DNA from 3 places in the Neobacillus sp. PS2-9 genome. Region 2 is predicted to be linked to each of the others. Evidence: predicted binding sites of a transcription regulator. Region 2 holds the regulator's gene; each other region holds the start of a gene.
What was found. Region 2 encodes LexA, which represses DNA repair genes until DNA is damaged. Its sites were predicted from a motif close to CGAACATATGTTCG; they were not measured.
Positions count from the first base shown of each region.

Region 1: the regulator LexA is predicted to act here: its motif matches at 1,388-1,401, upstream of RCG25_RS08745 (Y-family DNA polymerase).
Region 3: the regulator LexA is predicted to act here: its motif matches at 4,827-4,840, upstream of uvrB (excinuclease ABC subunit UvrB).

Region 1 covers NZ_CP133269.1:1,765,007-1,772,531, forward strand. Annotated here, with positions in the region: gene RCG25_RS08730 (MBL fold metallo-hydrolase) at 1-231, shown strand, start outside; gene RCG25_RS08735 (SDR family NAD(P)-dependent oxidoreductase) at 270-1,067, shown strand; gene RCG25_RS08740 (YqzH family protein) at 1,116-1,307, opposite strand; gene RCG25_RS08745 (Y-family DNA polymerase) at 1,467-2,726, shown strand; gene RCG25_RS08750 (YolD-like family protein) at 2,744-3,079, shown strand; gene RCG25_RS08755 (CDGSH iron-sulfur domain-containing protein) at 3,436-3,642, opposite strand; gene RCG25_RS08760 (iron-sulfur cluster biosynthesis family protein) at 3,786-4,118, shown strand; gene RCG25_RS08765 (alpha/beta hydrolase) at 4,265-5,188, opposite strand; gene RCG25_RS08770 (hypothetical protein) at 5,467-5,607, opposite strand; gene RCG25_RS08775 (hydroxymethylglutaryl-CoA lyase) at 5,692-6,597, opposite strand; gene RCG25_RS08780 (acetyl-CoA C-acetyltransferase) at 6,741-7,525, shown strand, end outside.
Region 2 covers NZ_CP133269.1:3,449,442-3,456,966, reverse strand. Annotated here, with positions in the region: gene RCG25_RS17415 (MerR family transcriptional regulator) at 1-133, shown strand, start outside; gene glnA (type I glutamate--ammonia ligase) at 174-1,508, shown strand; gene RCG25_RS17405 (DUF4257 domain-containing protein) at 1,558-1,842, opposite strand; gene lexA (transcriptional repressor LexA) at 2,235-2,858, opposite strand; gene RCG25_RS17395 (cell division suppressor protein YneA) at 3,016-3,342, shown strand; gene RCG25_RS17390 (YneB family resolvase-like protein) at 3,363-4,010, shown strand; gene RCG25_RS17385 (DUF896 domain-containing protein) at 4,086-4,316, shown strand; gene tkt (transketolase) at 4,493-6,499, shown strand; gene sirA (sporulation inhibitor of replication protein SirA) at 6,729-7,169, shown strand; gene RCG25_RS17370 (YneF family protein) at 7,243-7,458, shown strand.
Region 3 covers NZ_CP133269.1:965,290-972,814, forward strand. Annotated here, with positions in the region: gene RCG25_RS04640 (hypothetical protein) at 1-2,354, shown strand, start outside; gene RCG25_RS04645 (YhdT family protein) at 2,498-2,782, shown strand; gene panF (sodium/pantothenate symporter) at 2,779-4,230, shown strand; gene RCG25_RS04655 (DUF2198 family protein) at 4,319-4,558, shown strand; gene uvrB (excinuclease ABC subunit UvrB) at 4,978-6,957, shown strand; gene uvrA (excinuclease ABC subunit UvrA) at 6,965-7,525, shown strand, end outside.

The sequences.
Region 1 (7,525 bases), 1.7 Mb from region 2:
CTTATTGAAAAACGACTCACACGGCAGCATGAGCGGGCGATGACCGTTAAAAACTGGCTGAAAGAAGAGGAACTCACTGTATTTGAAATTTGTCAACGCCTTTTTCCGACTGTCTATCAGCGTGAACTCATGCTAACCATATCAGAAACGGTTGCTCAACTTGACTATTTATCCTCTATCGGCGAAATTAGTAGTAATAATAAACAGCCCGTTCTCTACAAGGCGATCTGAAGAGTGAGTAACGGGAGTAAGCGAGTAGAGGTGTGCATGTGGGAAGAGAACTACTAAAAGAAAAAAATATTGTGATTACCGGTGCATCGGGAGGAATCGGTGCAGAAATCGCTAAGCTTTGTGCGGCACGTGGTGCCAACCTTGTATTACTGGCAAGAAGTTTAGATAAGCTCCAGCAACTTCAATCGGATTTGCAGCAAAAATACCATGTTAGTGTGGATGTTTTCCAACTTGATGTATCTGACACAAAGCAGGTGGAGGAGGTCTTTAAACAGATCTTTGATACAATTGGCCAGATAGATATCCTTGTCAATAATGCAGGCTTCGGCATTTTTCGTGAAGCGCATAAAGCAACAATGGCTGAAATCAAGGGTATGTTTGATGTGAATGTACTGGGGCTGATGGCGTGCACGAACATGGTACTGCCGAAAATGCGGGAGAGGCGCTCCGGTCATATTATCAACATTGCCTCGCAGGCAGGGAAGATTGCTACACCAAAATCAAGTGTATATTCAGCTACTAAGCATGCCGTTCTCGGCTATACGAATGCACTAAGAATGGAACTTGCGGATTACAATGTGCTCGTAACAGCCGTTAATCCAGGGCCAATCGCTACTAATTTTTTTGACATTGCAGATGAACAAGGCACATATGTAAAAAATGTACAGCGCTACATGCTTCAGCCTGAATATGTGGCAAGTAAGGTCGTTGACAGCATGCTAACGAAAACAAGAGAAATCAATTTGCCACGGTGGATGAACATGGGAAGCGTGGTTTATGTTCTTTTTCCACGGTTGTTTGAGCGTCTTGGCAAGCGTGCATTTAACTCAAAATAATTGTAATTCTTCCAGCCTCGATTTGAGGCTTTTTATTTTGCCTAGATTTCACCCAGTTAAGAACTCATAAACTGTGTCATTTATGATTTCATGTAAATCTGCTTTTGGTTCTTCTTCTTTTACAAGCAAAATCCTATTGATCAGATCCTCTAAATCTTTTTCGCCAATAGGCATGGATTCAGTTGAATAATACTGTTTCAGACAGTTTAAGATCATTTTTTTTATCAGCTTTTTTTCCACCAATAACACCTCATCCATTATTATAACGCTTTTTTAGTTAATCCCCATAAGAAAAATTGTCAAAAAATCCCCATTGAATACGAACGCATATTCGCTTATGATTAGGAATATAATAACTGAGAACAGATGTTCGAAAAAATAAGATGTGAGGGAAACTCCATGGTCGATTACAGTACGCTGCCGCAAAATAAAATTTTATGTGTGGACATGAAAAGCTTTTATGCAAGCTGCTCAGCTGTCATGCTTGGCCTCGACCCTTTGGATTGCTATTTAGCTGTTTGTGGTAACAAGGAACGTCAAGGGAGTATAGTACTTGCTGCTTCGCCGCGATTGAAAAAAGAATTTGGGATTAAAACGGGAACGCGAATGTTTGAAATTCCAAATGATCCAAGAATCCAAATTGTTGAGCCCAAGATGGCAACCTATTTACGTATTTCTACAGAAATTTCGCGCGTGTTTAACCGCTATGTACCAAAAGAGGCCATCCATACGTATAGCGTCGATGAAAGTTTCATTAAAGTCGATGGGGCTGATCATTTATGGGGAGATGCTCATACCATTGCTCAAAAAATAAAAGATGATATTGAGCGGGAATTTCAGCTGCCCTGTGCAGTGGGGATTGGCCCCAATATGTTAATGGCAAAGCTTTGTCTTGATCTTGATGCAAAGAAAAAAGGCGTGACAGAGTGGACATATGAGGACGTCCAAACAAAGCTTTGGAAGGTATCACCACTTAGAGAAATGTGGGGTATTGGCAGACGTGTGGAAAAAACATTAAATAGTATGGGGATTTTTACTGTCGGTCAGCTGGCCCGCTATGATTTAGAAAAGCTGGAAAAGAAATTCGGAATTATGGGAAATCAGTTATATTATCATGCCTGGGGAGTCGACCTCTCTGATTTGGGAGCACCCATTATCCAAGGGCAAATTAGCTTCGGAAAAAGCCAAATTCTCTTAAGAGATTATAAAGAGGAAGAGGAGATTAAGGCTGTCATGTTAGAAATATGTGAAGAGGTGGCACGAAGAGCAAGAACACATCGAAAGGCAGGGAGAACGATTAGCCTTGGAGTAGGATACAGTCAAGATGAATTTGGCGGCGGTTTTCATCGTTCAAGAACCATTCATCATCCCACAAATGTAACGATGGAGCTTTACCGTATCTGTCTGGAATTATTTCACGAGCATTATTCAGGAAAGACAGTACGGCAAATTTCTATTGCTATCAGCAACATTGTTGATGACCGTGAGCTGCAGCTTGATCTTTTTGACATGGGTGCCTATAAGAGACGAGAGCTTGGCTATGTGGTTGATGCTGTCCGGAGACGCTTCGGTGCAGGCTCTCTGTTGCGCGCAGTTTCTTATACAGCTGCAGGAACCGCCAAGCATCGTGCCACATTGGTTGGGGGACATAAAATGTAACGAAAGAAGGAGAGCGTATGATTCGCGACCGTGGGAGGATCAAGTGGACGTCGATGATGCTTCCTGAGCATGTGAAATTGCTTAGGGATTGGGTGAAGGAAGATGGATTTGAACAAAAAAGGGAAATGGATGAACAGCAGCTTGAGCTCATGAATGAGACCCTTTCGGAAGCAATCGAGTTTGATCAGTTCGTTACCGTTACTCACTATCGGAATCGAAACTATGAAATTGTCATTGGAAAAATCCATTACTGGGATGAACTGCTGCAAAGACTTCATATCGTTGACCGCTTTGAAGAGATACATCGCATTCCCATAATGAATATTGCCGATATCAGACTGACGGATTTGTGAAAAACAGGCTTTGTTAATTAAATATCTATATTGATATGTAGAAAAATCTGGAGAAGGAAATTATAGAAAAAGTAATCCAGTCTACGTTACCCAAGTAGACTCAGGAAAGGGAGAACGGTCACGTAGAAGCGGTCTACGTTCCCAAGGTTGCTCAGGAAAGAGAGAACGGTCACGTAGAAACGGTCTACGTTACCCAAGTGGACTCAGGAAAGGGAGAACGGTCACGTAGGAGCGGTCTACGTTACCCAAGTGTGCTCAGGAAAGGGAGAACGGTCGCGTAGGAGCGGTCTACGTTACCCAAGTGGACTCAAGAACTAAGAAAAAGAGCGGCCCAAAGAAAGGCCGCCCATTTTATCCTATTCCTCTTTAAGAACACGAACTTGAGAATCAAATTTCCCTTTATGTGAGCCATCACAGTATGGCTTATTGTTCGATAAACCGCAGCGGCAAAGGGAAAAGGCTGGTTTTGATGGATAGACATTACCTTCGCCATCAAGCAGTTCCACATCACCTGTAATTCGTAATGAACCGTTATCATTTACCTTGATTTGTACTTTTGACAAAGCAAACACCCCTTTTGGAATTTCATATTAACTTTGAGAATAACTGGAATATAAGGAAAATGCAATAAAAGACGAGCAAAAAAATAAAAATCCCTTAAAACCTATGTTACAATCACCCTATGCACAAAAAAGGGGATTTAATCATGCAAATTACTATAACAGCGGCAGCAATAGAAAAAATAAATGAAAGAACAGCAGGCCGCAAAGGGTTTTTAAAATTAAAATACGATACAGATGGCTGTGGGTGCGCGGTAAATGGGGTAATTGCCCTGTGGTTTGTACCGGCATTAGATCAAGATGACTTGGCCATCGAAACAAATGATCGACCGGTATATGTAGAAAAAGCGAAAACCGTTTTTTTAGATGAAGAAATGAAAATCGATTTTTCTCAAACCGCCAATTGTTTTCAACTAAAAAGTCCACAGCAAATCTTAAATGGACACATGAGCCTAATGATTAAAGAAAAAACAGTATAAAGTATAAACTTCGACTTCGAGAATGGTCCAGCTCCAGCGCCTAGCCCCTCGGGTCAAATAACCTTCGGCAATAAAAGTCAAAATGCGGACTTTTCTTGCCGAAGAACATTTGCCTGTCGGGGCTGACCAAGGCGCTTGCGCTTTTCTTAAATAGATGATAAACCTTGATGAACATATGTCTCTAAAAATTCATCGATGACTCGCTCATAATCCGCACGGTTTTCGTTAAAGGACTGGGCATGCCGTCCATTTTCAGCAAGGTATAACATTTTAGGACCCTTTTTTTGCTCAAATAAGTCCTTTGACATGGTAGGGAGTATAAAATCGTCCTTTTGACTGTGAATGAACAGAACAGGGTGTTTAATATTTTCAATAACTGAAATGGGTGATACGTGACGAATAGAATATTTGTCTCGAAAACGCAAAAGGATATCACCAATCGGAAGTAACAGTCCGGGTAGGAGCTTAAAGTCTTTTTTTATGAGATAGGCAAGCTGCTCCTTAAAATCAGAAAATGGGCAATCAGCAATGTAAAAGTCAGCCCCATCCTCAAGGAGCCCCGCATATAACAGCATGGTAGCGGCTCCCATGGATTCCCCGTGAATGCCAAGCTCAAGGTTCGGTCCTTTTTCTTTTTTTAGCCAATCGACAATCGTTTTAAGGTCGAATTTTTCATAGTGACCAAAGCTGGTTGTTTTTCCACCGGATTCTCCGTGTCGGCGATGGTCGTAAATGAAAGCATTAAACCCTCTATCGAGAAAGAGGTTCGCATATTTAATCGAATTCATTTTCGTTTCCGTTACGCCATGAGAAATAATAATATATCGGTTCGTCTTGTGTGGTTCAATAAGAAGACCTTTAATCATGTAACCAAATGGTGAAGGAATATCAACCTCCTGCTTTGGCAAAGACTCGAATTCATCAGGCTTATATCGGCCGGCTTCCTTTTCGCGCCTTAAGATTAATTCTTCATCCTTTTTCTTCATATACATCAGACGGTTGGTAAAGTATAGAGCAAGAGATAACCAGAAAAATAACACAATAAACAAAGTCCGAAATGTCTTCCTCACAATTGGCACCTCCTGAAGTAATTAGTATAAAATATGAAAGTCACGTTTTTAGTGCCCATAAATTAACAGTTTTAATTTTAGCATAAAAAAAGCCGCTCACACCAATAAGCGGCGGCTTCTGATTGAAATAAAATTGATTCTTTGAACTTTGATAACTGTCTAGCTGCAGCGTCTAGCCCCTCGGGGTCAAATAACCTTCGGCAAGAAAAGTCAAAATGCGGACTTTTCTCGCCGAAGAACATTTGCCTGTCGGGGCTGAACAAGACGCTTCGCTTTTCTTATTGCTCAGAATTCTGTCTTTTCGTTGGATGTAGTGCTTTTTCGAGTTCCTCGGCAGCAATCATCCGTTTGCCGCCACCAGCTGTATCTGCATAATTTTTCCCGCTTTGACTGTTACCTTTGTCCCGCTTTTGGCTCATAAAATCTAGCTCCCTTCAAGGTGGTCTCAATTATTAAGATGGATTACCAGAAGACCGATTATTCACGAAAAACGAGATTAGATTTTAGACAGTTTGAGCATGAAGGCGATAATAACTGCTTTCGATGGGTCTTGAAAGATGTGGACGCACGATTTCAATAGCAGCAAGGAGTTTCTCCAAGCTTACACCTGTGTCAATTCCCATCCGTTCAAGCATATACACTACATCCTCCGTGGCTGCGTTTCCTGCAGCACCAGGAGCGAATGGGCAGCCGCCAAGACCGCCAGCCGACGTATCAAACCGGTCAATACCTGCCTGTAGAGAAGCGAAAATATTCGCAAGAGCGAGCTTTCGTGTGTCATGGAAATGGGCGGTTAACATGGTATCTGAAAACTCTTCTTTTAACTGTGAAAATAAGGAGTACGCTTCATTTGGTGCAGCCATGCCAATGGTATCAGCCACACTTAATTCATCCACGCCAGCCTCTACAAACTCAGAACAAAGCTTTACAGTATCTTTTTCATTTATTTTTCCTTCATACGGACAATAGAAGGCGGTCGAAATACAAGCACGGACAAAATAGTTTTTTTCTTTTAGCTCATGGATGATCGGTTTTAGCTCTGCCATACTATCCTGCGTTGTTTTGTTGATGTTTTTTAGATTAAAACTGTTGCTGACACCAACAAATACGGCTACAGCTTTGCAATCAGTAGAATACACCCGATCAATTCCTTTACGGTTTGGAGCAAGGACAAAGTTTCTCGCGTTTCCATCAAGGCAGTCTGCAACAATTTCTGGTGCGTCTCCCATTTGTGGCACCCACTTTGGAGACACAAACGAAGTCAACTCCATTTCCTCTAGTCCAGCATTCCTCAGTCCAAAAATAAATTGTTTTTTGATATCAGTTGGTACAAATAACTTTTCATTCTGCAGTCCATCTCGAGGACCAACCTCGATAATCGTCACTTTTTTAGGTAAACTTAGCATCATTTTCCCTCCAAACAATTCATACTTTCATTGTAGAGGTGGTAAAATCAAAAAATCAAGAATAATAGAAATTTTGACAAAATAAGAGGAATTTCTGTATTTAACTAGAAGTAGTAAAGGTATAAAAGCTAGAGGGGAGAACGGAAATGAGCCAAACCGAAGTAGTAATTGTTAGTGCTGTTCGTACGGCATTAGGAAATTTTAACGGTAGTTTAAAAAATTTATCCGCACCTGAACTTGGAGCAACAGTGATTAAAGGGGCGCTTGAAGCGGCAGGAGTTAAGCCTGAACTAGTGGATGAAGTGATTATGGGTAATGTGCTCCAAGCAGGGCTAGGGCAAAACCCAGCAAGACAGGCGGCTATTCAAGCGGGAATTCCTGAAAGCGTTTCCTCAATGACGATTAATAAGGTTTGTGGTTCGGGGTTAAAGGCAGTTCACTTAGCAACTCAGGCAATTTTGGCGGGAGACGCTGACATTGTGGTTGCAGGCGGAATGGAAAATATGAGCCAGGCACCATACCTATTAAAAAATGCCCGTGATGGCTTTAAAATGGGTGACCAAAAGCTAGTCGACACCTTGACCTCGGATGGTCTTACATGTGTGTTTAATGATTATCACATGGGGATTACAGCTGAGAATTTAGCGAGTAAATATGCCATTACAAGAGAAGAGCAGGATGAATTTTCGGCGTGGAGTCAGGCGAAGGCAGTTGAGGCTATTGAAGCAGGTAAATTTAAAGATGAAATCGTAAAGGTTGTCATTCCGCAACGCAAAGGGGAACCTATTGTTTTTGACACAGATGAATACCCGAAAAAAGGAACAACTGCAGAGAAGTTGGCGGGATTACGTCCTGCTTTTAAAAAGGACGGCAGTGTAACGGCAGGGAATGCTTCTGGAATCAATGATGGAGCAGCAGCTGTTGTAGTAAT
Region 2 (7,525 bases):
GCAAACTGAGAAAGTCAAACGAGAACTTACAGATGACCAACTCAGAAAGCTACTTCGCAACGAAATGATTCATTCAGGAAGAAACAATCGATCCACATTGCGTCATGGCGATATGTCTCGGTTCTTCCATTAAAATCTACTAATTTCTTTTTAAAAAAATTGGGGGTATTAAAATGGCAAAGTATTCAAGAGAAGATATTCAACGACTGGCAAAAGAAGAAAACGTGAAATTTATCCGTCTTCAATTTACGGATATTCTTGGAACCATTAAAAACGTGGAGATTCCAATTAGCCAATTAGAAAAAGCACTTGATAACAAAATGATGTTTGATGGTTCATCTATCGAAGGTTTTGTACGTATTGAAGAATCTGATATGCTATTATATCCAGATTTAAGCACTTGGGTTGTTTTCCCTTGGACAGCTGAAAAAGGAAAAGTAGCTCGTTTAATCTGTGATATCTATACTCCAGAAGGAAAACCATTCGAAGGTGACCCACGAAATAACTTAAGAAGAGTATTAAAAGAAATGGAAGAGTTAGGATTCACTAACTTCAACCTAGGACCTGAACCTGAATTCTTCTTATTTAAATTAGACCAAAATGGTGAACCAACATTAGAATTAAACGACCAAGGTGGCTATTTTGACTTAGCTCCAACAGATTTAGGTGAAAACTGCCGTCGTGATATCGTTCTTGAGCTAGAAGAAATGGGCTTTGAAATCGAAGCATCACACCATGAAGTAGCTCCAGGACAGCACGAAATCGACTTTAAATATGCTGATGCATTAACAGCATGCGACCAAATCCAAACATTCAAGCTTGTAGTTAAAACAATTGCACGTAAGCATGGTTTACACGCGACTTTCATGCCTAAGCCATTATTCGGTGTAAATGGATCAGGAATGCACATGAACCTATCATTATTTACAAATGGTCAAAATGCATTCTACGAGCCAACTGGTGATCTAGAAATGAGCGATACAGCTCGTCAATTTATTGCGGGTATTCTGAAGCACGCACCAAGCTTTACAGCTGTAACTAATCCAACTGTAAACTCTTATAAGCGTCTTGTTCCTGGTTACGAAGCACCTTGTTATGTAGCGTGGTCTGCAAGAAACCGTTCACCATTAATTCGTATTCCAGCATCACGTGGATTAAGTACTCGCGTAGAAGTACGTAGCGTTGACCCAGCAGCAAACCCATACCTGGCGATGGCTGTGCTTCTAAAAGCTGGTCTTGACGGAATTAAAAATAAATTGACTCCTCCAGCTCCAGTAGACCGTAACATCTATGTTATGAGCAAGGAAGAAAGAATTGAAGAAGGTATCATTGATCTTCCAGCAACACTAGCTCAAGCACTAGACCAACTAAAGTCTAACGAAGTAATTGTATCTGGTCTTGGAGAGCACATCTTCGAACACTTTGTAGAAGCAAAAGAAATTGAATGGGATATGTTCCGTACAGTCGTTCACCAATGGGAACGCGATCAGTACATGAGCATGTACTAAAAATAAAAAACCTTAGCGCTTTATTGGCTGCTAAGGTTTTTTATTATCCTTATTTCTCACCTTCCTGGTTTAACATTTTAAATCTATTAAGGACTGTATCACCGCCGATGCCAGCAATGATTGAAAAAACAATGATTTCTACCAATGAATTAGGTTCTGTGTATAGAACGAGGAGAAGAGAGGCGACCGCGCCTAGAAGCAATTCTTCTAGGAAACCCAGATAAATGAATTTTTTTGTTTTCCTAGGCATAATGATTTTACCGTGTTTCCGAACATGTCCAACAACCCCAACCAATCCACCAATTGCTACAGAGAAAATAATGTCCCATAACACTGTTTCTCACACTCCTTAAGCCGTTTATTTTTTGGACCTAAGGTAAATCTTGGTGTATTACTATTATATTAAAGTGCTGTACTAATATCATGAGTAAATATACTGAATTTTCAATATATTGAACATAATAATGTATTTAATTGAAATTTTTCCCAATATATTGAACGTAATGACCTGTTACTATTATCTGTTGATTTCCGCTCCAGACACTTCGCTTTCCGCGGGCGTTCCGGGAGCCTCCTCGTCGCTCACTCCTGCGGGGTCTCCCGTGACCGCTACTCCCGCAGGAGTCTTCGCGCCTTCCGCTCCAATCAACAGGCATGTCAAATATCATATGCTTTAACATAGACAAACAAAAAGAGCTGCACCAAGTTGGTGACAGCTCCTATTTTTCAGTGGATATGTCGGTAAACACCTATTACTTTTCCTAAAATGGAGACATTCCGTAGAATAATAGGTTCCATTGTAGAATTTTCTGGTTGCAAACGGATGTAATCCTTTTCTTTAAAAAATCTTTTACAAGTTGCTTCGTCTTCCTCTGTCATGGCTACAACAATATCACCATTATTAGCTGTTGGCTGTTGTTTTACAATGACATAATCTCCGTCAAGAATTCCTGCTTCTATCATACTTTCACCCATAATTTCTAGCATAAATACATGTTCATCAGCTGGTGCCATGCTTTCTGGAAGCGGGAAGTACTCCTCGACATTTTCGATCGCTGTAATTGGTAAGCCTGCAGTAACTTTCCCAACTACAGGTACGTTGACAACTTTATTCCTCGGAATATGTGCAGCTTCGTCCGCTTCTAATATCTCAATGGCTCTTGGCTTTGTCGGATCCCGTCTAATGAGACCTTTGCTTTCTAGTCTTGCTAAGTGACCGTGAACAGTAGAGCTGGATGCAAGTCCAACAGCTTCGCCGATTTCTCTAACAGAAGGAGGATAACCTTTACTCTTGACCTCTTCTTTAATGAAATCCAAGATATCCTGCTGCCGCTTTGATATTTTTACCATAAAATGCACCTCGCCTGGTTAATGTTGTCTTTATTATAGCATGTTCGCCTTTTTTATACAAACATAAGTTCGAAAATGAAGTTGACAACAAACAAACGTTCGTACTATAATAAAAATAACAAAAGGGAACATATATTCTTATTAGAGGTGTAATTATATGAAAAATTTATGGAACCAATACTCCTATGCCATTACTCTTATTCTGTTAAGCTGTTCAATTGCTATCATTCTATCCTTCCAGTATCATTCAAATGAAGAGGATCAGTTTATAAAGGTAACAATCTCTGAAGGGGATTCCTTATGGAAAATCTCTGACCAATATTCTACACAGCATTCATTATCGAATAAAGAATTTGTAGGATGGGTTAAAAAACATAACAAAATCGTAAATGATCAAATCTTTCCTGGTGAAGAAATCATCATCCCTGTCAGTAGAGAAGACTCTTCCTCCACAACGGAACTAGCAAGTGCTCCGGGAAATTAGTTAGGTTAGGTAATATATATATGAAAGCAATTATTTATTGTCGTGTTAGCACAAATAAAGAAACCCAGGAAACCTCATTGGAACGTCAGGAAGAAGAATTAATTCAATTGGCAAAACAACATCAATTCGAAATTGATACGATTATTAAAGAACAAGCGAGTGGCTATGATTTTGATCGTGAGGGCATACTACAGGTATTAGATCGAATAAAAGATAACCATGTCAAGGCTTTGTTAATTCAGGATGAAACACGTCTTGGGCGAGGCAATGCAAAGATTGCTCTCCTACATTGCATCCTAAAGGAAAATATAAAGCTCTATTGCATAACCCATAATGGCGAATTACAATTATCTGAATCTGACTCAATGGTTCTACAGATTGTCAGTATGGTGGAGGAATATCAACGAAAGCTTCATAACGTTAAAATTAAGCGTGGAATGAAACGAGCGGTTGAACGAGGATATCAACCTCAACATAACTTAAGAAATCTCGGAGAATCTTCAGGCAGGGATAAAATTGATGTTCCTATTGAAGAAATTGTTAGGATGAGAAATAATAACATGACTTTTTCAGAAATTGCCGCAACGCTTAGAGGCTTAGGTTATCTTATTTCTAAAGCTACGATACATAGGAGATACCAGGAATTTATAGAATCAAAAGTTGAGTAGACCTTTTGCCTTGTCAGAAGGTCTTATTTTTAGTAAAATCAGATGTCAGACGACTAATTGAAAGGAAGGTTCTTAATGCTATCAAAAGAAAAAATGGCTAGGATTAATGAGTTGGCCAGAAAATCGAAATCGACAGGATTAACGGAACTAGAAGCAAAAGAGCAATCTAAACTACGAAGCGAGTATTTAGCAACTTTCCGTTCTAGTATGCTTGATACGTTAACAAATACAAAGTTCATCGACCCGGAAGGTAATGATGTAACACCTGAGAAAATTAAGGTTAGAAAGAAAAATACACTTCATTAATAAATCGGGATACATTTTGTATTCCCTTTTTACATATACAAACAATTAATGTGTCAAAATAAGAAACAAAATGCCTTTTGGCTCTTATTTAAATGCTTTTTGTTGAATTAAAAACATCGGCAATATAATATTAATGATGTATTTAGTATCCTAGTGATTAAGAAAGGATGTAATTCATGTTTAACACTATTGATGATTTATCTGTTACTTCAATCCGAACGCTTTCCATTGACGCTATCGAGAAAGCAAACTCTGGCCATCCTGGTATGCCGATGGGTGCGGCTCCAATGACTTATACATTATGGACACGATTCATGAATCATAACCCAAAAAACCCTAAATGGTTTAACCGTGACCGATTTGTTTTATCTGCAGGTCATGGTTCAGCATTGTTATACAGCATGCTTCATTTATCCGGTTACAGTTTATCAATGGATGATCTAAAACAATTCCGTCAGTGGGGTAGTAAGACACCTGGACATCCAGAATATGGTCATACTGAAGGTGTAGAAGCAACAACAGGTCCACTTGGTCAGGGAATTGCTATGGCAGTGGGTATGGCAATGGCGGAGCGCCATGTAGCAGGTGTTTATAATAAAGAAAATTATGAATTAGTCAACCACTTTACATATAGTATTTGCGGTGATGGGGATTTAATGGAAGGTGTATCAGCTGAGGCTGCCTCTCTTGCTGGTCACTTAAAGTTAGGTCGATTGGTTGTTCTTTATGATTCTAATGATATTTCCCTTGATGGTGACTTAGATAAATCATTCTCTGAGAGTGTTAAGGACCGTTTCCTTTCATACGGATGGCAATATCTTCGTGTAGAAGATGGTAATAACCTTGAGGAAATTGCAAAAGCACTTGAAGAAGCAAGAAATGATTTAGACCGTCCAACGATGATTGAAGTAAGAACGGTCATTGGTTATGGCTCACCAAACCGCGCCGGTACTTCTGGTGTTCATGGATCACCACTGGGTGCTAATGAGTTAAAGCTTACTAAAGAGGCTTATAAATGGACTTTTGAAGAAGATTTCCATGTTCCACAGGAAGTATATGAAAACTTCCAAAAGCTTATCGTTGAAACTGGCGAGAAAAAGGAAAAAGAATGGAACGATCTTTTTGCAAAATATAAGACAGAATATCCTGAACTAGCTGCTCAATTGGAGCAGGCATTAAACAATGAATTACCTGCTGGTTGGGACAAGGATATCCCTGTTTACAGTGAAGGAAAGAGCTTAGCAAGCCGTGCATCTTCTGGAGAGGTGTTAAATGCGATTGCGAAAAACCTTCCTATCTTCATTGGTGGTTCCGCAGACCTTGCAGGATCTAACAAAACGATGATTAAAGGATCAAAAGATTATATGCCAGGTTCCTATGAGGGCCGTAATTTCTGGTTCGGTGTCCGTGAATTTGCAATGGGTGCTGCAATGAACGGTATAACTCTTCATGGTGGCGTAAAAGTATTTGGTGGAACATTCTTCGTTTTCTCTGATTACTTACGTCCAGCTATTCGTTTAGCTGCATTAATGGGTCTACCTGTAACCTATGTATTTACTCATGACAGTATTGCGGTTGGTGAAGATGGACCAACACACGAACCAGTTGAACAGCTTGCAGCATTACGTGCTATGCCAGGATTATCCATCATTCGTCCAGCAGATGGAAACGAAACAGCTGCAGCATGGAAGTTAGCTGTTGAATCCACAAATAAGCCAACTGCACTTGTTCTAACTCGTCAAGATCTGCCTACATTAAAAGGTACAGATACAAATGCATACGATGGAGTTTCTAAAGGTGCCTATGTAGTTTCTCCATCTGAAAGAGAAACGCCAGATGCTTTATTATTGGCAACTGGTTCTGAAGTAAGCCTTGCTGTTGAAGCTCAAAAGGCTTTAGCTGGTGATGGAATTCATGTTTCTGTAGTAAGCATGCCTTCTTGGGATCGTTTTGAACAGCAATCTCAGGAATACAAAGATTCCGTTCTTCCAAAGAACGTGAAAAAACGTCTTGGTATAGAAGTAGGTTCATCTTTTGGATGGCACAAATATACTGGTGACGAAGGCGATGTACTGGCAATCGATATGTTCGGAGCTTCTGCACCAGGTGAAAAGATTATGGAAGAATACGGCTTTACAGTAAGCAATGTTGTTGCCCGTGTGAAGGCATTGTTACAAAAATAAACAACAAATGTTAGGGACAGCTTTTAGCTGTTCCTTTTTTTGTGACAATTTTTCGAAAAATATCCTTTTCTGAAGGAAAGTTCATATTTTCTATCGAATTCATAGTAGATTTGTTAAGAAATCTGTTAATCGACAAAAGTAGTGGAAGTTTTTGCCGCAGTAAGACAAATGATTCGTTTGTGTTTTTTTATAATAGAAAAAAGGGGAATCAACGAAGGAGAGAACCGTAGTGAGAAAATATCAGCTATATTTAATAGAAGATGAATTTGCGGCCCATTACTTCGGAAGAGAGCGACTATTTTTTCAGCTTTTTCAGGAACATCAACATGCAGTTGGCGAGCTAAAATTTATAACTAAAAAACAAATTTCATATATCACAAAAAGAGTAGAAGTCTTAAAAATTCACCAGTTAATTCAGAAGCAACTTGGAAAAATTAAGGGGTTTAAGGCTGACCATGGTGCATACACCATTGAATTGAGCGGAAAACTAAGTACGGCAAAGGTTGAAGTCTTTCAGGACTTGATTACTGTTGAAGCACAAGGAAGCTATGAAGCGGAAACAGCTTTTTTTGAAGTGCTTAGAAAATGTGAATCATCCTTCTTAGCTATTGACCTTGAACATCAACGATATGGCTGGTTAAAGCCAATTAAAGAAAGAAAATTTATCTAATTGAAACGAGATATTGTCTTATCTCGTTTTATTTAGTACACTGTATGATAGACAACATGAAGGAGGAAGTTTAATGGGTATGTACATTCTAGTAGGTATACTAGCATTAGTAGCTGGTGTAGCACTAGGATTTTTCATTGCTCGGAAATATATGATGAGCTATTTAAAGAAAAATCCGCCAATTAATGAGCAAATGTTAAAAATGATGATGATGCAAATGGGTATGAAGCCTTCACAAAAGAAGATCAACCAAATGATGTCAGCTATGAACAAGCAACAATCTAAATAATTGGACAAGCACATCTATCATATACATTGACCAAAATAATTAAGAGAAACGACCTACAGGTCGTTTC
Region 3 (7,525 bases), 2.5 Mb from region 2:
TGAAAGATAAAAAAGAAGTGGTCCAAACGGTAAAATATCCAGGTACAAACATCTATGAAAAAACCAATATCTTTTACAATGCAGAAACATCAAAAGTCTATGGCATTGATACTTCTCTTAGTCCACGAGATATTGAGGCTTTTGAAGTAGTGAATGGTACGATTCAAAATCATTATGATTCTCCTTATCATGGTGATTATCCACTAGATGTATCTGCGAAATTTTCTCCAGATGGTCAGTATATTTACAATACTGGTGGTACGGTCTTTGAGCTTGCTACCTATCAATCTGGGGATATGACTTACCGTTTTTCTTTTGGGAAAAAATATAATGATTACGAGTTTAGCATGCCGCTTGGTCTGACCTTTGCAGCGAGCACAACTAGTGGAATCGACGTATATCAATATGATACAAAAACGTACCTCTACTCATTAAGAAAAGATTTAAATGTTCAAAAGCTTCATATCCAGAACGGTGTTTTAGTCACGATTAATAAAGATAGCAACGGGAATTATTTTATTGAGACAATGAATGCGGATACGCCGCCATCTTCAGGTGTTCCCACTACTCCTGGTGTCCCTGACCCAGCGGGAACTCTTACTAACCTTGGATTTAAGCCAAATGATACAGCCATTGACCCGAATAGGCCTATTGTTTATATGACAAAATTGGGCAGCAAAACAATCTATTCAGCCAATGTGTCAACCGGTGAGATTAAATCCTTAGCCCTTCCATACCCAGCAGAGAGGCTGGAGTTATATAATAATAAGCTGTATGTCACACAACATAAAATGACTCATCAATATGTTGCTTCCACACTCATTGGAGCGATTGCGGAAGTAGATACAAAAACCTTCGCATTAACGAGAGTCATTGATGTTGATGCAGATCCGTATGATATTGCGATTGATAAAAATGGCTATATTTATATTGCTCCTGGTTCTGACCAGTGGGAAAACATGAAGGTTTACTCTCTGACAACAGGTGGGGAAGTACCTAACACTTATATTGCCAATATGCGTGCATGGTCTTATCTATATGCTAATCCTGAAGCATCAAAGATTTATTCTATTTCAACGGATACAAGCCCAAGAGATGTGGATGCTTTTGAAGTAGATAACGGAACAATAAAGAAGCACTATGATTCTCCTTATCATGGGGACTATCCTCTTGATCCTTTTGCAAAAATCACACCAGATGGCGCGAGCATGTACAATAATAGTGGTATTGTGTTTGATTTGGCGATATACCAATCAGGGGACATGACTTATTCCTTCCAATTAGGCAGAAAATATAATGATTATGAGTTTAGCTTACAGGACCAACTAACGTTTGCTGCTAGAGTTGATGGCGGAATCGATGTGTATCAATATAATACAAATAAGTATTTATACACGATTAAGCAGGATCTTACGGTTCAAAAGCTTCATTTTCAGAATGGGCAATTGATTGCTGTCACTACCAGCAGTGACGGAAAGTATTCTATTGTTAGTATTGATGCTAAAACAGTGGGTACAGTGGATACACCACCGAGCACTCCGACAGATCCGGGTACACCGACAGATCCGGTGACGCCTCCACCAGCCTCACCAGTAGGATGGCTTGAGGCTGCGACCCTTATTTGGAACGATGATATTGAAGATTTTGATTTTCATGATAACTTTTATGATGGTGTTACAAATGTGCCACTAGATAGTTTGTTAGGTTTTCATTTTGATTTGAATGTTGAGCTTGCTGACGAATCCCTAATAACAATAAAAGGACCAGAAGGTTATGTTGAAACATACAATGAGACATCTGATGATACCTTAATTGTTATACCTGATGTGCTGAAAGGCAGTACAACCTACACTTTAACGATAAAAAAAGAGGCGTTAACAGGACCTCAAGGCCAAAATTTAGCTAATGACATTATCATCAAGTTCAAAACAGCATCCAATTGGAAGCAGTATGATGGAAAATGGTATTACTATGATCCGGCGATCGGTGATTATGTGACAGGCTGGAAACAGGTTTCGGGAATTTGGTACTACTTCAATGCTGATGGCGAAATGCAGACGGGATGGAAAAAGGTTAAAAATGTCTGGTATTTCTTTGCGAATAGTGGTGCGATGAAGACTGGCTGGTTAAAGCAAGGCACAACCTGGTACTACCTTGATGGCAACGGTGCGATGAAAACAGGTTGGTTGAAACAAGGCGGAACTTGGTATTATTTGGCTGGCAGCGGTGCAATGAAAATGGGGTGGGTTCTCGTCGGCAAAAGCTGGTACTATTTTTACAGCAGCGGTGCCATGGCCTACAACACCAAAATGGGGGGCTACAAGCTTGGCCCAACAGGTGCAATGATAAAATAGTGTATAAGAAAAACCATATGAGCATGGCCTTTTGGACCTATGCTCATATGGTTTTTTCTTTTTTTCTTTATTTATCCACTATGTTTGGTAAAATGTTCAATATTAGTGAAACATAATATGAAAATATCAGAGGGGGAGTACTGTTGAAAAAGATAGTCAATCCAGAGGACAATCGATTTAGGATCGCGCATAGAGAAGCATGGATAGGTGTCATCCTTGTTCTCATCAATTTTATCTGGTGGTATGGCTTTGGCTATGGCCTTGGCTCCGGTAATGTTAACAACTACTCATACATATTTGGACTGCCTGCATGGTTCTTTTACAGTTGTATTGTTGGCTTTATTGTTATGGTCATACTAGTTGTTTTGACCATCAAATTTTTATTCAAAGATGTACCCTTTGAAGTGGAAGAGGGGGAGAGAAAGTGAACTGGCCCGTTATCACACCGTTGATTATCTTCTTATTAATTATTTTTGCGATTGGCCTTTGGTCAAACAAACGAGTCATTAAAACGAATTCATTCCTAGAGGAGTACTTTTTAGGGGAACGCCAAATGGGCGGCTTTATTCTAGCCATGACGATGGTTGCTACCTACGGAAGTGCCAGCAGCTTTATCGGTGGCCCCGGAATTGCCTATACACAGGGGTTAGGCTGGGTCCTGCTTGCGATGGCTCAACTGGCAACCGGTTATTTTACCTTAATGGTACTAGGAAAGAAATTTGCTATTGTCGCTCGGCAGTATAAAGCTATCACATTAATAGACTTCCTGAAGGAACGGTATAAAAGCAAAACAGTCGTGTTACTTTCTGCAGCAAGTATTATTATTTTTCTTTTTTCCTCAATGACAGCCCAGTGGATTGGTGGAGCCAGGCTGGTAGAAAGTTTAACAGGCCTTTCCTATACCACTGCATTATTGATTTTTGCCTTCTCTGTCCTTGTATTCGTGATTGTTGGCGGATTTCGAGCAGTTGCATTAACGGATACTGTCCAAGGCGTTGTGATGTTTATGGGGACATTGATTCTGCTGATCGCAACCATTAAGGCTGGTGGTGGAATCCCTAAAATTATTTCTGATTTAGCAGTAGAGAACCCAAACCTGATCAGCCCATTTGGTGCGCAGCATAATCTGACTCCGGCGTATGTTTCATCTTTTTGGATTTTAGTAGGGGTCGGTGTAGTTGGATTACCACAAATTACGGTGCGTGCGATGTCTTATAAAAATTCTAAGGCCATGCACAGTGCAATTATAATTGGTACTATTGTAGTCGGCTTTATCATGCTTGGCATGCACCTGATTGGGGTGTTTGCCCGTCCTGTTCTACCAAATGTAAAAATTGGTGATACCGTCATGCCGTTGTTGTCGATGAAGGTCTTGCCACCGTATGTTGCCGGAATTGTCCTTGCAGCTCCTATGGCAGCGATTATGTCCACGGTAGATGCCTTATTAATTCTTGTAAGCTCTGCATTAGTAAAGGATGTTTATTTAAATTATATCAAGCCACACGCAGGAGACGACCATGTAAAAAAGGTCAGCTTCAGTGTCACGGCGGTGATTGGGATTCTTGTTATCCTGCTTGCTTTAAGTCCACCTGATTTAATTGTCTGGCTGAATTTATTCTCGTTTGGCGGTCTTGAATCTGTCTTTATTTGGCCTGTAGTTTTAGGGTTGTATTGGAGTAAGGGGAATAAGTATGGAGCGATAACATCTATGATTGTGGGAATGGGGTCTTATATATTATTAGACCGTTTTCATCCAAATGCATTTGGCCTTCATACAGTGGTTATGCCGATTTTACTTTCATTTCTTTGTTTTGTACTAGTAAGCTTGATGACAAGTCAAAAAGAAGCAGTTCTTCAAATGAAGCATGAATCATAAGGTCCGCTGAATTTAATATTTTTGTTGCAATTTTGTTAATAAATTTCTAGAATTAATTAACAGAAATTTATTGAATGAGGTGTACCCATTGGTAAATGTTATTGAATACTTGTCGGCACTTATTTTGCCAGGGTTACTAGTCCTGCTTTTTACACGGGTTACTTACAATCGACTGATCGGCCTTGTATTAACGGTTGCACTGATTGCAGCCTCTGTATATAAAGGGTATACGAATACCTTCGTGTTAATTGTCATTGATGCTTTCTCATTAACCGCTGGTTTCTGGCTGGCGGCTAAAATGAAGCCAAGAGCAGTGAAGAAGACCTAGTAATCTGAATTAATCTCCGAAAGTCTGTCAGGAAAACTGGCAGGCTTTTTATTATATTGGCTCTGTTAAACTTGCCTGTTGATTTCCGCTCCAGGCACTTCGCTTTCCGTGGGTGTTTCGGCGGGCCTCCTCGGCGCTAGCGCCTGCGTGGTCTCCCCTGAACCATACTCCCACAGGAGTCTTCGTGCCTTCCGCTCCAATCAACAGGGTGTAAAAATCAGCACTGTTCTTTAACTCAGCCATTATATTAAATGAAAAAATAAAAAAACGAATACTAGTTCGCATATTGTTGGTTTGTTTTTGGGGTATTGTGGTAGAATGTTAATATGAAATTTTAGAGGATACACTTTCCAGCACCATCCCGATCAATAACTAGATTTTTAGCTGAAAAGTGATTTATTTGTACGGGAGGAAATCGTGTGAAAGACCAATTTGAATTAGTCTCAGCGTACTCTCCACAGGGGGATCAGCCGGAAGCGATTCGCCAGTTAGTCGAGGGCATTCGAAATAATAAGCGTCATCAAACACTCCTTGGGGCAACAGGAACAGGAAAGACGTTCACCGTTTCAAATGTGATTAAAGAGGTTAATAAACCAACCCTTGTCATTGCCCACAACAAAACATTGGCAGGACAGCTGTACAGCGAGTTTAAGGAATTTTTCCCGAACAACGCGGTAGAGTATTTTGTCAGCTACTATGATTACTATCAACCGGAAGCGTATGTGCCGCAAACCGATACCTTCATTGAAAAAGATGCTAGCATCAACGATGAAATTGATAAATTGCGCCACTCGGCCACTTCTTCTCTTTTTGAACGGAAAGATGTCATCATCATCGCCAGTGTCTCTTGTATCTATGGTCTCGGTTCTCCGGAAGAATACCGTGAGATGGTCCTATCGCTTAGAAGTGGTATGGAAATCGAGCGCAATCACCTGCTCCATCGCTTAGTCGATATCCAATATGAACGAAATGATATTGATTTTAAACGCGGTACCTTTCGGGTTCGTGGAGACGTGGTCGAAATTTTCCCCGTTTCACGTGATGAGCATTGTGTGCGCGTAGAATTTTTCGGTGATGAAATCGACCGGATTCGTGAAGTGGATGCGCTCACAGGTGAAATTATTGGTGAACGCGAGCATATCGCCATTTTTCCAGCCTCCCACTTCGTTACACGAGAAGAGAAAATGCGCGTTGCCATTCAGAATATCGAAAAAGAACTGGAGGAACGCCTTGAGGAGCTGCGAGCGGACAATAAGTTACTTGAAGCCCAGCGAATTGAACAGCGGACCCGCTATGATTTAGAAATGATGCGAGAAATGGGTTTTTGTTCAGGCATTGAAAATTATTCACGCCACCTTACCTTAAGGCCGGCAGGATCGACGCCGTATACACTGCTGGATTATTTTCCAGAAGACTTTCTCATGATTATCGATGAATCCCATGTTACCCTGCCACAAATCAGGGGTATGTTTAATGGTGACAAAGCAAGGAAACAAGTCCTCGTGGACCATGGTTTCCGTCTACCATCGGCTCTTGATAACCGGCCGTTAACCTTTGATGAATTTGAAAAGCATGTTCACAACGCCATCTTTGTTTCGGCGACTCCTGGACCATATGAATTGGAGCATACGCCGGACATGGTTCAGCAAATCATCCGCCCGACGGGACTCTTAGATCCAACGATTGAGATCCGACCGATTGAGGGACAAATTGATGATTTAATCGGTGAAATTCACGAACGTGTGAAGAAAAATGAACGTGTCCTTGTCACTACTTTGACGAAGAAAATGTCAGAGGATTTAACCGATTATCTAAAAGAAATCGGGATTAAAGTTCAATATTTACATTCAGAAGTGAAAACGCTAGAACGAATTGAAATCATCCGTGAACTGCGAATGGGGAAATATGACGTTCTTATTGGAATCAACCTGCTCCGTGAAGGTTTAGATATTCCTGAGGTGTCACTCATAACCATTCTTGATGCAGACAAAGAAGGCTTCCTCCGCTCCGAGCGCTCACTCATTCAGACGATTGGCCGGGCAGCACGGAATGCCAATGGACATGTCATTATGTACGCTGATCGCATGACGAATTCGATGGAGCTGGCGATTAGCGAAACAAGGCGGCGCCGTGCCACCCAAGAAGAATATAACGAAAAGCACGGAATAACGCCAAAGACTATTCAAAAAGCAATCCGTGATGTCATACGTGCGACACATGCGGCCGAGGAGCAAGAAGAGTACGCACCAGCCGCATCCTTCAGCAAGATGAACAAGAAGGAAAGAGAAAAGCTGATTGCTACGATGGAAAAAGAGATGAAGGCAGAAGCAAAGGCATTAAACTTCGAACGTGCTGCCGAGCTTCGTGACCTATTATTGGAACTTAAAGCGGAAGGATGACGTATACATGGCGATGGAGAAACTGGTTGTTAAAGGCGCCAGAGCCCACAATTTAAAAAATATTGATGTCACCATTCCGAGAGATAAGCTTGTAGTGTTGACGGGGCTTTCCGGTTCAGGGAAGTCCTCGCTCGCATTTGATACGATTTATGCAGAAGGGCAGCGCCGGTATGTAGAATCCCTGTCTGCTTATGCCCGTCAATTTTTAGGTCAGATGGATAAGCCAGATGTCGATGCGATTGAAGGTTTATCCCCTGCCATTTCTATCGATCAAAAGACAACAAGCCGGAACCCGCGCTCAACAGTCGGGACCGTGACAGAGATTTATGATTATTTACGATTATTGTTTGCAAGGGTGGGACACCCAACCTGTCCGATTCATCATATAGAGATTTCGTCTCAAACAATTGAACAGATGGTCGATCGGATCCTCGAGTATCCGGAACGGACAAAGATGCAAATCCTTGCACCGGTTGTTTCTGGGAGAAAAGGAACGCATGTAAAGGTCCTAGAGGATATTAAAAAGCAAGGCTTTGTTCGGGTCCGTGTGGACGGTGAAATGCTCGAT